DNA from 3 places in the Paenibacillus sp. FSL R7-0331 genome. Region 3 is predicted to be linked to each of the others. Evidence: riboswitches for the same ligand, from Rfam matches in the RefSeq annotation. Region 3 holds a riboswitch; each other region holds the start of a gene.

Region 1 (5,965 bases), 840 kb from region 3:
TCTCCTTGACGTATTCCGGCTCCCGGCTGAGCAGTCCGCGCAGATTGCCGTGAATGTATTTCTTCATTAATTCCGGCGGAATCTGGCCAAGCAGAAGGTCCAGCTCAAGCTGCCGGTAATGCACCACATTTCCGTATGCGCCCCAGTGCCGGGCTATAGACATGCATTCCTTCACCTCGGCAAAGGCTTCCTTCAGCCCTTCCGGCTTCACCTTGACCGTGCTGAATGCAGCCCGCGGGTAATATCCGTTATCAAGCTTCAGCCCCTGGAAGCATTCATGGATCAGCTCGCGGAGCTGCTCCGGGCTATGTCCGGTTGACGGAAGCAATGACACCAGCCCCTCATCCATAATGACATGAATGCTGTTCAGCTTCCCTAATACAGGGTGTTCCGCATACTCCTCCTTCAGCCGGAGCAGCTCCCCCTGCCGTTCTTCCCCGGCAACTGCCGTCTCAGTCAGCAGCAGCTGGAAAGGTGAATGCAGCAGCTTCACCTCCAGCCTGAGCGCAGCCTGCGACAGTTCAGTGCTGGAGAGTCCGCCGCTTAGGCAGCGGCGCAGCAAGCCGCTGAATTCCCGGTGCTCGGCCGGTTCAAAATAATCCTCATATCCGGAATGAATATGATACGAAATAAGCTCGGCTCCCTGGATGAACAGACTCTCCTCCACAGGCAGCAGCAGCGGATCTATGGAACAATACAAAAGAAACCCTGTGCACTTCTCTCCCTGCATCAGCGGCAGCCGCAGGCCTGTTCTGTCACCGGCGCGGAAGCGCTGGTTGCGGTTCTGCCACGGCCAGCCCTCCAGCAGCTGGCTGCTGTTCATTTCAGAATTATTGTAGACAATATCCCCCCGGCTGCTTACAACTGCAAGCTTGTAGCCGATCACCTCAGATACCGACTCAAAGAGGGGGCGGCCGCGGCCGGAGCGGAGCGCAAAGCGCATCAGCTTGCGCTGCTTCTCCAGGATACTCTGCAGCACACTGGTGCTTCGCGACAATTCAGCTCGGAACAGCCCGTTCATCTGATCGGAGAACGTGAACTGGAACGGCAGCTCAATCAGCGGGAAATTCAGCGTCTCAGCCTCGGCAATCAGCTCCTGCGGCACGGTATCCCAGAAGCGGCCCAGCTTGATGCCCAGCGCCGATGAGCCTCGCCGGTTCAAGGTCTGCAGCAGTGCGGAAGCATCTTCAAGGCTGTCCTTGATCAGATACGCGGTAGTTAACAGCATCTCCCCCTCTTTAATCCAGTCCGAGATATCCGGTGCATCCATTACGTTGATCGACTTCACAATTCTGTGCTTGCCCTTGGCTCCGGCGATAAGCTTGGCCTCGGATAAAGGATAAATGGACAACGCTTCTTCGACAGTAAGATGCATGCCACCCCTCCTTAACTAAGTTTGTTTATTAACCAGCGTTCTTTATGTTACTTTATGTAACATTATAGATAAAATGACCCCTATTGGAAAGAGAAAAGTGAAAATACCATTCGAATATGTCAGGTATAATAACGTATGTCACACAATCTTAATATAAATGATTTTAGTTAAACAGTTTAAAAATCATATTGTAAATAAGCTACTTTAGTACTAAAATGAAGATTGCTTTTGTTTGTATATTTGAATCTTTAAATCTTTAAACTCTTTTTTGTCGACTTACGTCGGGCAAAAGCCTTCGTTATCGGCCGAATCATTGTTCCATTTAATAAAGGCAAACTATCTGAAAGGATGGGACGCAAAGCAATGGGCCTAAAGATGCAGTAACCATGCATCCACGGCTGCCAGGCTGCCACCGGGAGCTGTCACCAGCTCTTATGTCCAAATGCCACTGATTACACAAAAAGGAGCTAACAAAATGCCTCAGCGAATGACCGCAAAGGATTTAAACACGCTGACAGATCCGCTTGACGTTAAGAAAATGGAACCGGAAGGCGAACCCGCGATTTCTCTGCAGCCCAATGATAAAGAAGATAATGACGGAATGATCCTCGTCCAAAACAATCAGCTGCATATTACCTCCCCGTTGCCCGGCGGCAGGCCGGCAGTTATTACAGCGCGTCCGCCTCTTGTTTTGAAGCTCAATAATGAAACAGTCTCAGGTCCGGCAGAAGTACTGGCAACTGACCGGGTTACCTGGACGGTTCAGGAACCGCCCCAGTACGAGATCAGCATCTCCGATGACAAGCTTAAAGCCTTCCTTACTCTTAACTATGTACAGCAATATCCATGGAATCTCGTGAATTCCCCGGCAACCAGCCGGCTTGAATTAGAGGCACGCCTTGACCGTTCCCTCCTGTTGTCCACACTAACCATTGAACAGATCATTGCCGTTTTTGAAAAAAAGTCGATGGTCCGTAGTCTGAATATTCCCTCTATTTATGCAGAATTAAAGAACCCGTCCCATCAGCCGGTTTGTGTCGCGGAAGGCATGCCTCCTGTGCCCGGTACGGATGCAACACTGGACTTATTTTTCCCCGAGCATATTGAGAAGGCTTTCAGCGAACATGAAAACGAAGACTCTGCGGATTACCGCAGCCGCCTGCGGATTCCTTCAGCCAAAACAGGTGATATCATTGCCCGCAAGCACCTGTCCCGGGAGGGGGTTCCAGGCTACGATGTGTATGGAGGCATATTGCCTGCAGCCCCCGCCAGAGATATTAAAGTGGCCGTCAAAGAGCATACAGCGCTGCTGCCGAACCACGAAATCACCGCACTGAAGGATGGACGGCCGCGGATGACAGGAAGTAACATCAAATACCTCGATATATCCGCTGAATATGCGGTTCCGGGTAATGTGAATATCAATACAGGCAATATCGTTTTTTCTGGCGATGTGATTGTGTATCAGGATGTTGAAGCTGGCATGATTATCGAGTCTCTGGGCAACGTCTATATTTACGGCAATGTCAACAGCTCTACTATTACAGCGACAGGAAGCATACTTGTTATGGGAAATGTAGTCAGCAGCCAGCTGTATTCCGGCTATTACGGCGTGATGTACAACCGGCTGTACAGCCTCTCCAAGCAGCTGATTGAAGAGGTTCATTTGCTGAGGCAGGCTTCAGGCCTGCTTACCGAGAAGGTAGAATCGCGGAAGCAGACAGCGAAGGCCGGTCAGATTATTCTTCTGCTGATGGAAAGCAAGTTCAAAAAAATTCCCGGGCTCATCCGTAATCTGCAGGCCGTCTTTCCTGGCATTAAGCACACTTACCATCAGGACACTGAGCAGCTGAAGCATATGCTGGATGTTTTTTTACGTCCGGCCCAATTCATTGATTTTTTGAGCGATGTCATCCTGGACTCCTTTTTAAAATTGCTTAAGGATCTGTATTCCGGTGTAGCCCGTATGCAGGAGTCACAGGTCCGCGTGGACCTGTCCCAATGCCAGAACAGCACTGTTAAATCTAGCGGTGATATTATTATTCATAAGGACGGGGTTGTGCAAAGTGAGCTTTTCTCCTCGGGTGACATCACTTTCCGCCATAAGGAAGCTATATGCCGCGGGTCAAATCTGGAGGCAGCCGGAACCCTCACTGCCCAGACAGTAGGCGGTGAATCAAGCGCCGTCTCATCCCTGAAAGCCGGCCGGAGGATCACTGCCCGTAAAATGCATGCCGGCAGAGTCACAGTGGGCCGCTATTCGGAAGAAATTATTGAGCCTGCCGAGGACTTCGTGTTCCCCCCGCAAAGCATGTAGCGTAAAGATTGGCAGCTGCTCCGGAACTGGTGTACATATCCGTTAGACAAAGTAAAAGAAAAGGATCGAAACCGGTAACTTTCGGCTTCGATCCTTTTCTTATGCCATATTCAGCGGCAGAATAGCTGCTTGTCTGGCGGAAAGCTTCAACAGCCCGCCCTCTTCGCACTAAGTCCATATTTCATTAACCCATGAGAGCAGGCGGGAGTCCTCTCCGCTGCCGCCGATAACAGACAGCCCCAGCGGCAGGCCGGCCGGACCTTCAACCGGCAGAGTTACCTGCGGCAGGCCCGCCAGACCGGCAATGCAGCTTAGCATCATAGCCCCGCTGCGGTTGCGTTCCAGCTGCTGCAGATCAGCACCGCGCAGCGGGGCCGGTCCGGGCACAGTCGGGATGACCAGGCAGCGGTCCTCCCCGAGAAGCTCCAGCAGCCGTTCAGCAATATCTCGCCGCCGGGCGGCTGCCAGGCTATGGTCCTGCCCGGCGATGCTTGCCGCCCAGGTGAAGCGTGCAGCAATATCCGGACCAAAGACCGGCTGCTCCTGCCTTATCCACGCGCCATGGGCCGCCCAGATTTCAGCAGCCTGCAGCTCTCTGAACACATCCATCCAGCTTTTCAGGCCTTCTGCAGAGACTACGTTTTCTACAGTCTCATCCGCAGCAGCCTGCAGCCGTGTTAGCCCCTGCTTAAGGAAGGCGGCACTTTCCGGCTCAGCCAGCGCCCAGCAGTCCGCCGGTATGTACAGCCTGACCATTCTGGACGGGGGGCGTTCCAGGCCGGGGATTCGGCCGGGTTCAGACATTCGGATCACTGCCTCTTCTCCTGCACGGTATTCATTATCACTCGCAGCAGCACTATGCTCCATTGTTCCGCCTCCGCCAATCAACACCTTCCCCACACGCTGCAGCAGCTCCGGACTGTCCGTAATCCAGCCTGCCGTATCAAATCCCGGTGCCAGCGGAATAACGCCGTCCATTGCTACGGCTCCATGTGTCGGTCGGAAACCGTATACGCCGCAGTATGCGGAAGGGACACGGATGGAGCCACCGGTATCCGTTCCGAGCGCAAAGTCAACGGCGCCGGAGGCTACCGCCACCGCTGACCCGCTGGATGAACCGCCGGGAACCCGCCCGGCTCCCCGCGGATTCACCGGCGTGCCGTAATGAGCATTCTCCCCGCTCAGGCTGTACATCAGCTCATCGGTATGCGCCGCTCCATGCAGTGCTGCTCCGGCATCCAGCAGGCTTCTGACAGCCGCCGCATGCGCCTCTGCGGATGGATGGCTGCGCAGCCATGCCGGATTCCCGGCGGAAGACCGGTGGCCGGCTACAGCAAACACATCCTTAACGGCAAAGCGGAGTCCTCTTAATTCGCCCTGCTGCGAGCCGGAGGCTTCCAGCTCCGGGGCGATAAATGCACCATAGTCATTATTATGAATCACTGTCCTCACTCCCTTCCTCCTACCATCCGATAGCCGCTCCGTCACAGCGCGGATCAGTTCCGCCGCTGCGCAGTCCGGAGCCGTCCACCCCAATGGCATGGGCATGGCCCATGATGCCGTCATATGCTGCCGCTTCACGTACCAGATGTCCGGCGCCGGCCAGCTTATCAAGCACCTGCCGCCCCGCCCGCTGCTCCACCCTCAGCTCCTGGGTCGGTTCTCCCCAGGTTCTGCCCCACACAAATCTCGGAGCAGCTACCGCCTCCTGCGGATTCATTCCGTAATGCAGCATCCGGGTCAGCAGCAGCGTCTGCGTCTGGGGCTGCCCTTCCCCGCCCTGTGTCCCGTACAGGTAAGCAGGCTTGCCGCCCTGGCATGCCATTGCCGGCATAAGGGTATGGAAGGTGCGCTTATGCGGCTCCAGCGTGTTGATATGCTTCGGGTCCAATGAGAAGAAGGAGCCGCGGTTCTGCAGCAGAATCCCCGTATCTCCGGCCACAATCCCTGAGCCGAATTCAAAATAAAGGCTTTGGATGAACGACACCGCATTGCCGTCCCCGTCAATGACCGCAGCATAAGCGGTATCACGGCCAACCGGCTCACTGCCGATTGCCGCCGCACGGTGCAGGGAGACGGAAGATGCCAGCTGCTGTGCATATCCTTTATCCAGCAGCCGGTCCAGCGGAGCCGGAGAGAATGCCGGATCTGTCAGCACCTGATCCCGGTCACGGAAGCTCAGCTTCAGCGCTTCGACCAGCAGATGGTAGTACTCATAGGAGCCGTGCTCAATGCCGCTGAAATCGAAGCGCTCCAGTATATTGAGCGCCATC
Region 2 (5,965 bases), 260 kb from region 3:
GCAAAGGTATTGCCTGTGTTTTGTACCGAACTCGTAAAGATCGCGAAGGACCCTCCGGCAATTAAAGTAGCCCCCAGTGCAGTAGTCGCCATTGCCATTGCCATTGTCTTTTTAAGGTTAGCCATTGTAATTTGTCTCCTCCTGGTCTCCATGCATGGAGAATATAATAGAATATTTATTGAATCTTCCCTAACCGCATGAGCGCGTTGAAAGGAAGCATCAACCGTTCGTTACCGGCGGTGAGTCACCGGCTGCCGCCTGCGGCTCTGCAGAATCGTCATCCATCCGCATAATCGCTTTAAACATCGTTACAATCGATGAGATCACCAGATAAACACCGGGAATCAGGATCACAATAATGATGCCGGCGGTCGATTTCACCCAGTTCATCAAAAACCCGGCCCATGGAACCGTGAAGTCGGCATAGCTTGCAACTACATTTCCTGCGGGAATCGGCGAAGGGTCCTGTGCGTCGTTATTATCGCCTTTGGTGATATAGGCAAGCTCAGCCCCGGTGCCGCTGATGCTTACAATCCGGTGAGTGATCAGGCTGCCTGATCCATCCAAAGCTTGGTAGGTAATAACATCCCCCGGCTGAAAGGCGGTCTGCCCGGCTTGATCCCTCACCGGATTAACTGCAATGATAGCCCCGGTCTTAATTCCTGGTTCCATCGAACCGGATAGGACAGTCAGAATTTCCTTGCCCAGAATCTTGGGTGTTCCGCCGTTCATTCTGCTGGTTACCGCTGATATCAGCACGACCAGAAACAGCGCCATCAAAACATACATGAGTATATTGCGGGTCCATTTGAGAATCACTTCAGGCATCTCCTTATTTGAAATCCGTTTTGTTTTGTCCTATTTTTACGGTTATGCCGTCAGCATTCGTCTCCGTCACAGGTGCGTCGGGATCAGCCGGTGCGCTCACCCCGGGATTGGCCGCTTCCTCAGCCTCAGGCTTAGCCTGCTCTTCTCCGGTATCGGGCTTAGCTGTATCTTCCGCTTCGAGTTTCGCCTTCACCTCTGCTTCGAGTTTCGCCTTCTCCTCTGCTTCGAGTTTCGCCTTCTCCTCTGCTTCGAGTTTGGCTTTCTCCTCTGCTTCGAGTTTGGCTTTCTCTTCGGCAGCTTTTAGCTCCTGTAGTGCGTCCGCTGCCTGGGTATACAGCTGTGAAGTTTCATCAGCATAAGTTCCGGCTTGTGAGGCCGCTGTCATCGCCTGCTGGTAGGCTGCCTGAACATAGGTATCTACCCGTACAGTTGAAGCAAGCCTGCGGACCATCTCCTGAAATTCGACTATGGTGAGATTAGCCTGAGCCAGCAGCTGCTCGAATACAGAAGTATCCGTTTGCTGAGCCGCCTCCAGCTGTTCAAAGGTAACAGCAAAGGAATCCAGCCGGAGCCTTATCTCCTCTCTCTGCTGTGCAAGATCCTGCTGTGAACGCAGGGAGTAGGCTTCGAGCTGCGCCAGCAGTTCAGCTGCAGACGCGGCAGCTCCGCGTGCTTGTTCAGCAGCCTCCTGTATGCCGCTCATTTGTCCTTCTGCCGCTTCGGAATCCGCATTCGTATCCGCGATGTCTGCGAACACCCCTTTGGCCGCCTCACGCTTCAGAACAGCCCGGTTCATCGCTTCACTGGCCTGATTTGCTAATTGGTCCACGGTTACCGGAAAAACAAAGGCGCTTGTAATACCCGATTCTGCCGCTGCACTGCCGGTTATAAGCGCATAGGTCGGTGAAGTGATCTGACCGATGCCATAGACTGAGATCACTACAATTCCCGCAAGCTGCGGAAGGATTAACCGGCGGTTATTTTTCTTACGCGAAGTTCGTGAAAGCCTCACAGGAGCCTCTCCTTTAGTAGCCGCACATAGCATGCAGACTAGTTCGTCTATCAGTCATTTGATCTTTATGAAGAACATATACTGTTCGTTATAAAGAACCTTGGCATAAGTATATGTCATGTTCCTGCATAATTTAAACCCTCATTTTTAAGCAAATTCGTTATAAAGAACGTTTTTGGCGGTCGTTTTCTCCTTTATACGCTGATTCGCTCATGTTTTCGTACTTTTTAGAGAACAGTCTTAGGGATTTCGAATTTTTTCAACGGGTATAGTGAAGCTGCTTCGGGGAGTTAAAGTGAGGTGAACAATAATGAAAACATTCTGAACGGGATTCATACATTGATTCAGGTAGTGCTTTGTCCGTTGTAGGGTTATTTGCTATACTGTTAACAAAAAGTGCGGAGGGGCGTTTAACTGTGCCGGAACATTTAGGAAATCGCATTCATCAGCTCCGCCTGGAGAAGGGCCTGTCATTATCCGAACTGGCGGATAAGGCGGACGTAGCGAAATCATACCTTAGCAATGTAGAACGAAATATTCAGTCCAATCCCTCTATTCAATTCATTGAGAAAATGGCCGATGCGCTACAGGTATCTATTCATATCCTGCTGTACGGGGAGCCGCTGGAAGCGCAGGAGCACTCACTCGACGGTGAATGGTTGCGCCTGGCACAGGAAGCTATGGCTTCAGGGATAAGCAAGCGGGAATTCAAAGAGTTCCTCGACTATCAGAAATGGCGGCTGGAGCAGAAGGATTAGGCTGATGTTATCCCCTGACATTCAAAGCAACCCCACTATATTCTTTCTGACATGCCAAAATAACCCCACCAGGTGGGGCCTTAACATGGAAGCTGACGCAGTTACTTTGCGGGGACCCCGGCATTCTGATTATTCAAAAAAGGGCACAGCCGCTTTCGCTGTGCCCTTCTCTGTATGTAACATCCGGATGACCCTCTGTATTACATCGCCTGCAAAGCCCTTTCACTCAAAAACCGGCGGATCTCCTCCGCCTTGAGGCCGGCCTGTCTGGCCGCCATCATCAAATACACCCATTCCAGATCCAGATCACCCGTCTGTAATTCTCTGTCATTGCCCTGGTTGGACTTATCCAAGAAATCTCCTCCTAAGATTATACGTCCCCAGGCAGTCCGGCCATCATAGTATTTCTACATTAGATCCGAGACTTTGTGCCCCTGTCTTTCGTCCAGGTTTACCCTTTACTGGACCCTTTACAAGAAAGGATCTGGCTAATACCAGCTTATAGATGTATGAAACCGCTATCTGCAATAACATTATATAGCATCCATCTAACAAAGTGTGTCGATTATTGGAAATATTTTAAGGGAATATCTTCGGAATTAACGATTCATTTTGTAGTATTTTGATTAAACTATATGAAAACTGTGCGCTATGCCCTGAATCTTTTGAAGCTTCCGGACCATTCTCCCAGAAAAGAAATAGACTTCTTTCACCCCGTTCCCATCACTCCAATCAGCTGTTTGCATTTATAGTGGTTCTGGATGAATTCCCGCCTGAATCATACCGTTTTGCGAACGGTACAGCACAAAGTATGAATTGATTAGCACGCTCTAAAGTAGCACAATAGAGGTGCAATGTAACCGCAAACATATCAGCCCCACCAGCCGCTGGTGTTTTTCTGGCGCATGTGGGGTTCATCCGTTAGGAGGATGTATTCATGGCAGCCAAAGGACCCTATAATGAATCCGTTTGGAGCAGTTATCACGGACCGAATCTGGGCTATATTCAAGACAAGTACGAACAATTTATCAAGGATCCTTCTTCAGTAGAACCTAATTACCGCGATCTTTTTACTACTAACGGGCCTCCACCGATGACACCGTTACCCGAGCAGGCTCCGCCGCCCGCTGTAACAGGAGATGCCGAATGGCTGCGGAAGGCTGTAAGAGCCTCCAAACTGATCGCTAATATTCGTATACATGGCCACCGCGCCGCCAATATCGACCCGCTTGACCGCGGAGAGAACCCGATGGCCCAGTGGCTGGACTTCCGGACTTATGATCTCACCCGTGAAGATCTCACAGCTATGCCCGCCTCGCTCATCTGGGAGAATGCGCCCGCAGACGTCAAAACTGCCTGGGATGCGGTACAGCGGATGCTGCAGGCTTATACTCAGACCATCGCTTACGAATTCGGGCATGTGCATGATGAGAAGGAGCTGCGCTGGCTGAACAGCCAGGCTGAGTCACTGAGTTCCCCGGCTCCGCTGAATAACGAAGAGCGCAAGGAGCTGCTGAACCGGCTGATTCAGGTGGAGCAGTTCGAGACCTTCCTGCACAAAACCTTTGTCGGCCAGAAGCGTTTTAGCCTTGAAGGCAACGATGCGCTCGTGCCGATGCTGGATGAGATTGTACGTGCTGCCGCACACGACGGTGCCGAGCATATTCTCATGGGTATGGCTCACCGCGGACGGCTTAATGTACTGGCTCACATTCTGGGTAAGCCTTATGATATTATTTTCTCAGAGTTCCATCATTCTCCTAATAAAGAGCTGTTCCCTTCCGAAGGCTCCATGGGGATCAATTACGGCTGGACCGGGGATGTCAAATACCATCTCGGCGCAGACCGGGCTGTGCGGCATGGGGAAACGGTACGCACCCGGATTACACTGGCCAACAACCCGAGCCATCTGGAATTCGTTAACCCGGTAGTCGAGGGCTTTACCCGCGCAGCTCAGGAGGACCGGAGCACTCCGGGATTGCCTAAGCTGGATACCAGCAAGGCTATGGCCGTGCTGATGCACGGCGATGCCGCATTTCCCGGTGAGGGCATTGTCGCGGAAACCCTTAATATCGGCAAACTGAAGGGTTATCAGAACGGCGGTACAGTGCATATTATCGTCAATAACCGCATCGGCTTCACTACGGAGAGTGAGGATTCACGCTCCACCCATTATGCCAGTGACCTGGCCAAGGGCTATGAAATCCCGATTGTGCACGTTAATGCCGATGATCCGGAAGCCTGCATCTCAGCCGTCCGTCTGGCCAGCAGCTACCGCAATCAGTTCAAAAAGGATTTTGTAATTGACCTGATCGGCTACCGCCGCCACGGACATAATGAAATGGATGATCCCGAGACAACCCAGCCGGTTGTCTATGGTAAAGTCCGCAATCATCCGACGGTCTACAGGCTGTATGCCGAACGGCTGCAGAGTGAACGGATTCTTACAGCGGAAGATGTAAAACGGATGAGTGCCGACTCGGAAGGCGTACTGCAGGCTGCCTTTGAAGCCATGAAGGCCGGCAAGCATAAGAATGGCGACTCCAAAACATCGGTGGTGCTTGAAGCAGAATCCAAAGCTCCGCGCTCTACAGCCGTTCCGCTCGGCACCCTGCAGGAGATCAACAGCGAGCTGCTGACTGCACCTGCAGGCTTCAAGGTATATCCGAAGCTTGCGCGGATTCTCCAGCGCCGCAAGGATGCGCTGAAGGACGGGGAACGGGTCGACTGGGCTCTGGCCGAGACGCTGGCCTTCGGGACGATCCTGAAGGACGGTACTCCGATCCGCCTCAGCGGACAGGATTCGCAGCGCGGCACCTTTGCCCACCGCCATCTGGTGCTGCATGACAGCGAGACCGGAGCTCTTCATTCACCGCTGCATCAGCTCAGCTCCTCCCGCGCTTCCTTCGGGGTTTACAACAGTCCCCTATCAGAAGCCTCGGTGCTTGGATATGAGTACGGCTATAATGTTTTTGCGCCCGATACCTTTGTAATCTGGGAAGCCCAATACGGCGATTTCGCCAATGCCGCCCAGGTTATCATTGACCAGTTCATCTCCGCCGGGCGGGCCAAATGGACACAGCGCAGCAATCTCGCGATCCTGCTTCCGCACGGCTACGAAGGCCAGGGGCCGGAGCATTCCAGCGCCCGGCTGGAGCGGTACCTGCAGCTCTCTGCTGAAGAGAACTGGACGGTAGCGAACCTGACCAGCGCCGCGCAGTATTTCCATCTGCTGCGCCGCCAGGCCGCCCTGTGCGGGCAGCCGGACGCCCGTCCGCTGGTCATCATGGCTCCGAAGAGCCTGATCCGCAACACGCGCAGCACATCCCCGGGAACGGAGCTTGCCTCCGGCAGCTTCCAGGCTGTG
Region 3 (5,965 bases):
TATTGTTTTCTCTTCCTCAGGGTACTTAGATGTTTCAGTTCCCCTGGTCTGCCTCTGCGTATCCTATGTATTCAGATACGAGTAACTGCGAATTACCACAGCTGGGTTTCCCCATTCGGACACCCCCGGATCAAAGCTTGCTTACAGCTCCCCGAGGCAGTTTCGTTGTTCGCCACGTCCTTCGTCGGCTCCTGGCGCCTAGGCATCCTCCGTGTGCTCTTATTAGCTTAACCTCGATTTTTCCTTCAGGAAAATATCGGACATTGAATCACTCCAAAGCCTTTATTTCCATCAAGATCATCGTTAGCATCGCCATTAATTTTAAACTTGTTTACACAAGTTCAGCTTAAAGGAATGTTCTAAAACGCAAATTCGTTTCGGTATCCAGTTTTCAAGGATCAAGGTACTACTTGAGAGCTTAAACTCTCAAAACTGACCAACGAGTGAGTAACTAACCGACCGGTTAGATTTTAAATTTGAATGTCCTCATTGCAGAGAACGATTCTCCATAGAAAGGAGGTGATCCAGCCGCACCTTCCGATACGGCTACCTTGTTACGACTTCACCCCAATCATCTACCCCACCTTCGGCGGCTGGCTCCCTTGCGGGTTACCCCACCGACTTCGGGTGTTGTAAACTCTCGTGGTGTGACGGGCGGTGTGTACAAGACCCGGGAACGTATTCACCGCGGCATGCTGATCCGCGATTACTAGCAATTCCGACTTCATGCAGGCGAGTTGCAGCCTGCAATCCGAACTGAGACCAGCTTTGCTGGGATTGGCTCCACCTCGCGGCTTCGCTTCCCGTTGTACTGGCCATTGTAGTACGTGTGTAGCCCAGGTCATAAGGGGCATGATGATTTGACGTCATCCCCACCTTCCTCCGGTTTGTCACCGGCAGTCACTCTAGAGTGCCCAGCTTAACCTGCTGGCAACTAAAGTCAAGGGTTGCGCTCGTTGCGGGACTTAACCCAACATCTCACGACACGAGCTGACGACAACCATGCACCACCTGTCTCCGATGCTCCGAAGAGGGGCACTATCTCTAATGCTTACACCGGGATGTCAAGACCTGGTAAGGTTCTTCGCGTTGCTTCGAATTAAACCACATACTCCACTGCTTGTGCGGGTCCCCGTCAATTCCTTTGAGTTTCAGTCTTGCGACCGTACTCCCCAGGCGGAGTGCTTACTGTGTTAACTTCGGCACCAAGGGTATCGAAACCCCTAACACCTAGCACTCATCGTTTACGGCGTGGACTACCAGGGTATCTAATCCTGTTTGCTCCCCACGCTTTCGCGCCTCAGCGTCAGTTACAGCCCAGAAAGTCGCCTTCGCCACTGGTGTTCCTCCACATCTCTACGCATTTCACCGCTACACGTGGAATTCCACTTTCCTCTTCTGTACTCAAGCCACCCAGTTTCCAGTGCGACCTCAGGTTGAGCCCAAGGTTTAAACACCAGACTTAAATAGCCGCCTGCGCGCGCTTTACGCCCAATAATTCCGGACAACGCTTGCCCCCTACGTATTACCGCGGCTGCTGGCACGTAGTTAGCCGGGGCTTTCTTCTCAGGTACCGTCACTCCGGTAGCAGTTACTCTACCGGACGTTCTTCCCTGGCAACAGAGCTTTACGATCCGAAAACCTTCATCACTCACGCGGCGTTGCTCCGTCAGGCTTTCGCCCATTGCGGAAGATTCCCTACTGCTGCCTCCCGTAGGAGTCTGGGCCGTGTCTCAGTCCCAGTGTGGCCGTTCACCCTCTCAGGTCGGCTACGCATCGTCGCCTTGGTGAGCCGTTACCCCACCAACTAGCTAATGCGCCGCAGGCCCATCCCTTAATGACAGATTGCTCCGCCTTTCATTCTCTTCTCAGGAGAAAAAAGAAATTATCCGGTATTAGCTACCGTTTCCGGTAGTTATCCCAGGTTAAGGGGCAGGTTGCCTACGTGTTACTCACCCGTCCGCCGCTAAGCTTACCCCGAAGGATAAGCTCCGCTCGACTTGCATGTATTAGGCACGCCGCCAGCGTTCGTCCTGAGCCAGGATCAAACTCTCCAAATTGGTATTTAGAAAGAGCGATTGCTCATTTTGAAACATCTGACGAGAATTTACATTCTCTACTTTTGGATCTCACCGAAGTGATCTCCAGATACTCACTCGTTGTTCAGTTTTCAAAGATCAAGCTCGTCGTCGCCTTCGATTATCTCGTCAGCAGCAACTCTTATAATATATCACGTTTGTTTCAGAAACGCAAGCTTTATTTTGAAATTTCTTTTTCAATCAATTTCTGATAAACTTTGACGCGCTCTAACAACGCTTACCTATAATACCCCACATCCATGACAAAAAGCAACCCCTTAAGCAAAAAAAAAGACACATCGCTTAAGAACTTAAGCGATGTGTCTTGATAAGACTATATTTCTTCCGTCATTAGTAGAACTTTGCAGGGCTATACTTGCTTGCTACTTTTGTCAGACCAACATCTTTGCTATTCTTAGCCAGTCCGGCGTCCACAGTAGTATCAATTGTTACCCATTTGCCGTTAAGCAAAACTTCATTCCAGGCATGGTAGGTCGATACATAGCTGGTGTTACCCATAACCAGTTTGGTCGGGATACCTTCACTCCGCAGCATTGTTGCGAACAGTGATGCATAATCGTAGCAGATCCCTTTCTTAGTAAGCAAAGTGTTGTCATTGCTAGGGATATAGTCCTGTGTTACTGTAGCAGCCAAAGTGTTGTCATACTTAACGTTAGTTACGATGTAGTTATAGATTGCTTTAACTTTAGCCTCATCAGTAGTCAGACCCTGTGTAAGCTGTTTCGCTTTCAGTACGGCTTTATCGGAAGAGGTCCATTTAACATTCTGTACGGAACTCAGGTATACGGCGTTAGCATTGCTGAGGTTAAGCTCTACATTCTCGGAAGATACTACTTTGTATTTGTTGCCGGTTGTGTTCTCAAGAACGGATACTTTATAAGTGCCGTTGCCTTGTTGCAGCGGGAAGGATTCAGTAGATTGGGAAGCATACAGGTTGTAAGTGTAGCTGTTGCTGTCTTTAGTGATCATAACCTTGATGCGCTTGTCAGCAGGTACATCATAGGATACTGCAACAACACCCTGGTCCAGCTTCGATGTATTCAACCAGCTTGAGTCTGCAGTTGCAGCAGAAGCTGTGCTTGTCTGAACGGAAGTAACAACTACGAATAGTGTTAACAGCATGAAATAAAATTTTTTCATGGATAAAACTCCTTTCGGTAGCTGGCTGCCATCCTTACGGGAAGGCCCTTTAGCTTTGCGTCCCTACCTTTCGATAGGTTTGCCGTTATCGTGTGCAGCTTTATCTCTTCTCTCAATCTACCATATATACTAGATTCTGGATTAGATAGCCAACAAAAAAAGCCCTTCATTCGGTAGCTGGCTGCCATCCTCGCGGGAAGGCCCTTTAGCTTTGCGTCCCTACCTTTCGATAGGTTTGCCGTTATCGTGTGTGCTTTTATAGTTATATACTACCATATCTTTGCCCAGATACAAGACCTAAATTACTAGATTTCCAGCATTTTTTGTTAAATTTTTTTCTATTCTGCGCAAAATCTCTTCCTATATCTGTTTTTATGTCATTTTAGCATGAATAATCAGCCGGTGAGTCGGGTTAACAAGCGGATCGCAGGTAATCAGCGTTAGGATTTTGTCCTTATCATTTCCGTTAAGCACCGACACATCCGTCGGCTCTACAATAGAAATATCATAGACTTCGTACTCATATTCCTCAGCACTTGTCTTAATCCGGATCGTGTCCCCGATCTTTATTTCATCCAGCCTGTTAAAAAGCCTGCCTGCCGTTCTGGATCTATGTGCAGCAATAGCCGCATTTCCCGCTTCACCCAGCGGGGCTGTCTCCTTCATATGGGCGGCAGCGTGCTTCATGTTTGCCTTGGTCGCACCTTCAAGAACAGGAAGCTTAAGGCCGATCCGGTCGATCTCAATAATTCCGGTGATTTTGCCGCCTACTGCAATCTCGTCTGACGGCTCTTCTGACGGTGGTGCTTCTTCCTCCTGTGCCGATTCTTCAGCCAGCAGCTGGGTAACCTCGGCATAGGGCTTCTGCAAATCCGGCTCCGTTACCGGAGCAAGCTCGCTGTAGGCCTGTTCTGCTTCCTCGAGCAGTTTCGCCTGCTGCCGGTCGTTATACCATTCGTTTGCTTTTGGATACAGCATGATAAGGACGCCTGCCAGTATAATTAAATAGGATAGCTTCCGCATGAATATCCCCCCGTTTGTCCCGGACAAGGTAACCCCCGCCCTGATAATTGCTTAGAATACCCACATCCGGCTTCCAAAAAAATTAATAATAACCGTAATTCCTGTAACCAGCACCTTGGCAATCAGCACCTGAATACCGAAGCTGCCTGTCAGCAGATGCATCAGCAGCACCGAGATGCCCAGCACCGTCAGATTGAGGATGATAAACCTCACCAGCTGCAGCCGGTCAGAGCCGTTTTTGCCAGCGTCGCGGTCACGGAAGGTCACTTTTTTGTTCCAGAAAAAGCTGTTGGCGGTACCTGCACTGTATGAAATCACCTGCGCAGGCGCATTCATCATGCCCAGTGAATGCAGCAGAGTAAATAGTGCAAAATCAATCAATGTATTAAGCAGGCCTACCGCGTTGAATTTCAGAAACTGGATAAAGCCCTCATTCCGTTTTTTACCGCTCATTCCGTATACCTTCCCGCTTGTCAATGTACTCCCCGTCCTCATACCCCCGGGTTTCACGCACAATATACAGCGGCCGGTCCTTGGATTCATCGTAGATCCGACCGATATATTCACCGATTACCCCGAGCAGCATCAGCACAATCCCGTTAAAGAGCAGATTCACGCCCACAATGGAGGTCCAGCCGGGAACAGCCCAGGTTGTGAACAGCTTTTGGAACAGGATAAAGAACAGATATAAGAAACTGGAAAAGGCCAGAAAGAAGCCGACATAGGATGCGATTTTGAGCGGTTTATGGGAGAAGGAGGTGATACCGTCCAGGGCAAAACGGACCATTTTCTTCAGCGGATACTTGGTTTCTCCGGCAAAGCGCTCCTCACGCACATATTCAACCATGGTCTGACGGAAGCCAACCCAGCTTACCAGCCCCCGTACATAACGGTTCTTCTCCTTCAGGCCGCGCAGCACGTCGCATACTTTGCGGTCAATCAGCCGGAAATCGCCAGTGTCGGTGGGAATCTCCACGCTTGTCATACTGCTTAAGAGACGGTAAAAGAGCTTGGCGGTCACTTTTTTGAACAGCGTCTCACCGTGGCGCTTAAGCCGCTTGGCGTAGACAACCTCATAGCCCTCTTTCCACCTTGCAATCATCTGCAGGATAACCTCAGGCGGGTCCTGAAGATCGGCATCAATAACAACTACCGCCTGCCCTTCAGCATAGTCCATCCCGGCGGTAATCGCGACCTGATGGCCGAAATTGCGGGAGAAGTCAACCAGCTTGACATTCGCGTCACGGCTGCTGATCCCGCGTATAATCTCAGCTGTGCGGTCACGGCTGCCATCATTGACGAAGACCAGCTCGTAGGAATCACCACATTCGTCCATAACCTTCTTGAGACGCTCATACGTATGCTGAATGACTTCCTCCTCATTGTACATCGGGACAACTACACTGTATCTGGCTTTCACCTTTGTTCCTCCTAAAAGTTTTATGGAGCTTTACTTCATTGGGATGCTTCGCAATAAAACTCGCTCCGGGAAGCATACGCCTAGTTTTATGGAGCTTCACTTCATTGGGGCTGGCTGGCCCCCTTAGAATACCCAGGACGGGAACCAGCGCAGCATGATATTTACGTAATCGGCACTAACCTGCATTCCTGATAGTACCGGATAGAACATAATGAAGAGTACGGCGGCTGCCGCTACATAAGCATAACGGATTTTGGAGGCTCCGGGAACCTTGCTGTCCAGC

What was found. A riboswitch is a leader RNA that binds a small molecule or an ion and turns the genes downstream of it on or off. The one in region 3 is predicted to bind cyclic di-GMP.
Region 1: it holds a riboswitch for cyclic di-GMP, as region 3 does, so the genes downstream of both, R70331_RS06335 (flagellar assembly protein A) here and R70331_RS02780 (transglutaminase-like domain-containing protein) in region 3, are expected to answer to the same signal.
Region 2: it holds a riboswitch for cyclic di-GMP, as region 3 does, so the genes downstream of both, R70331_RS30890 (anti-repressor SinI family protein) here and R70331_RS02780 (transglutaminase-like domain-containing protein) in region 3, are expected to answer to the same signal.

Annotation. Positions count from the first base shown of each region.
Region 1 is NZ_CP009284.1:1,466,718-1,472,682, reverse strand. Features, by position in the region: gene R70331_RS06340 (PucR family transcriptional regulator) at 1-1,375, opposite strand, end outside; cyclic di-GMP riboswitch class I at 1,696-1,789, shown strand; gene R70331_RS06335 (flagellar assembly protein A) at 1,851-3,692, shown strand; gene R70331_RS06330 (amidase family protein) at 3,861-5,135, opposite strand; gene ggt (gamma-glutamyltransferase) at 5,155-5,965, opposite strand, start outside.
Region 2 is NZ_CP009284.1:372,143-378,107, reverse strand. Features, by position in the region: gene R70331_RS30230 (TasA family protein) at 1-125, opposite strand, end outside; gene sipW (signal peptidase I SipW) at 220-819, opposite strand; gene R70331_RS31390 (hypothetical protein) at 833-1,840, opposite strand; gene R70331_RS01625 (helix-turn-helix domain-containing protein) at 2,257-2,598, shown strand; gene R70331_RS30890 (anti-repressor SinI family protein) at 2,799-2,951, opposite strand; cyclic di-GMP riboswitch class I at 2,979-3,064, opposite strand; gene R70331_RS01620 (2-oxoglutarate dehydrogenase E1 component) at 3,536-5,965, shown strand, end outside.
Region 3 is NZ_CP009284.1:628,902-634,866, reverse strand. Features, by position in the region: rRNA gene R70331_RS02795 (23S ribosomal RNA) at 1-233, opposite strand, end outside; rRNA gene R70331_RS02790 (16S ribosomal RNA) at 513-2,060, opposite strand; gene R70331_RS02780 (transglutaminase-like domain-containing protein) at 2,430-3,239, opposite strand; cyclic di-GMP riboswitch class I at 3,253-3,333, opposite strand; cyclic di-GMP riboswitch class I at 3,409-3,489, opposite strand; gene R70331_RS02775 (class D sortase) at 3,612-4,262, opposite strand; gene R70331_RS02770 (GtrA family protein) at 4,314-4,715, opposite strand; gene R70331_RS02765 (glycosyltransferase family 2 protein) at 4,705-5,682, opposite strand; gene R70331_RS02760 (phospholipid carrier-dependent glycosyltransferase) at 5,806-5,965, opposite strand, start outside.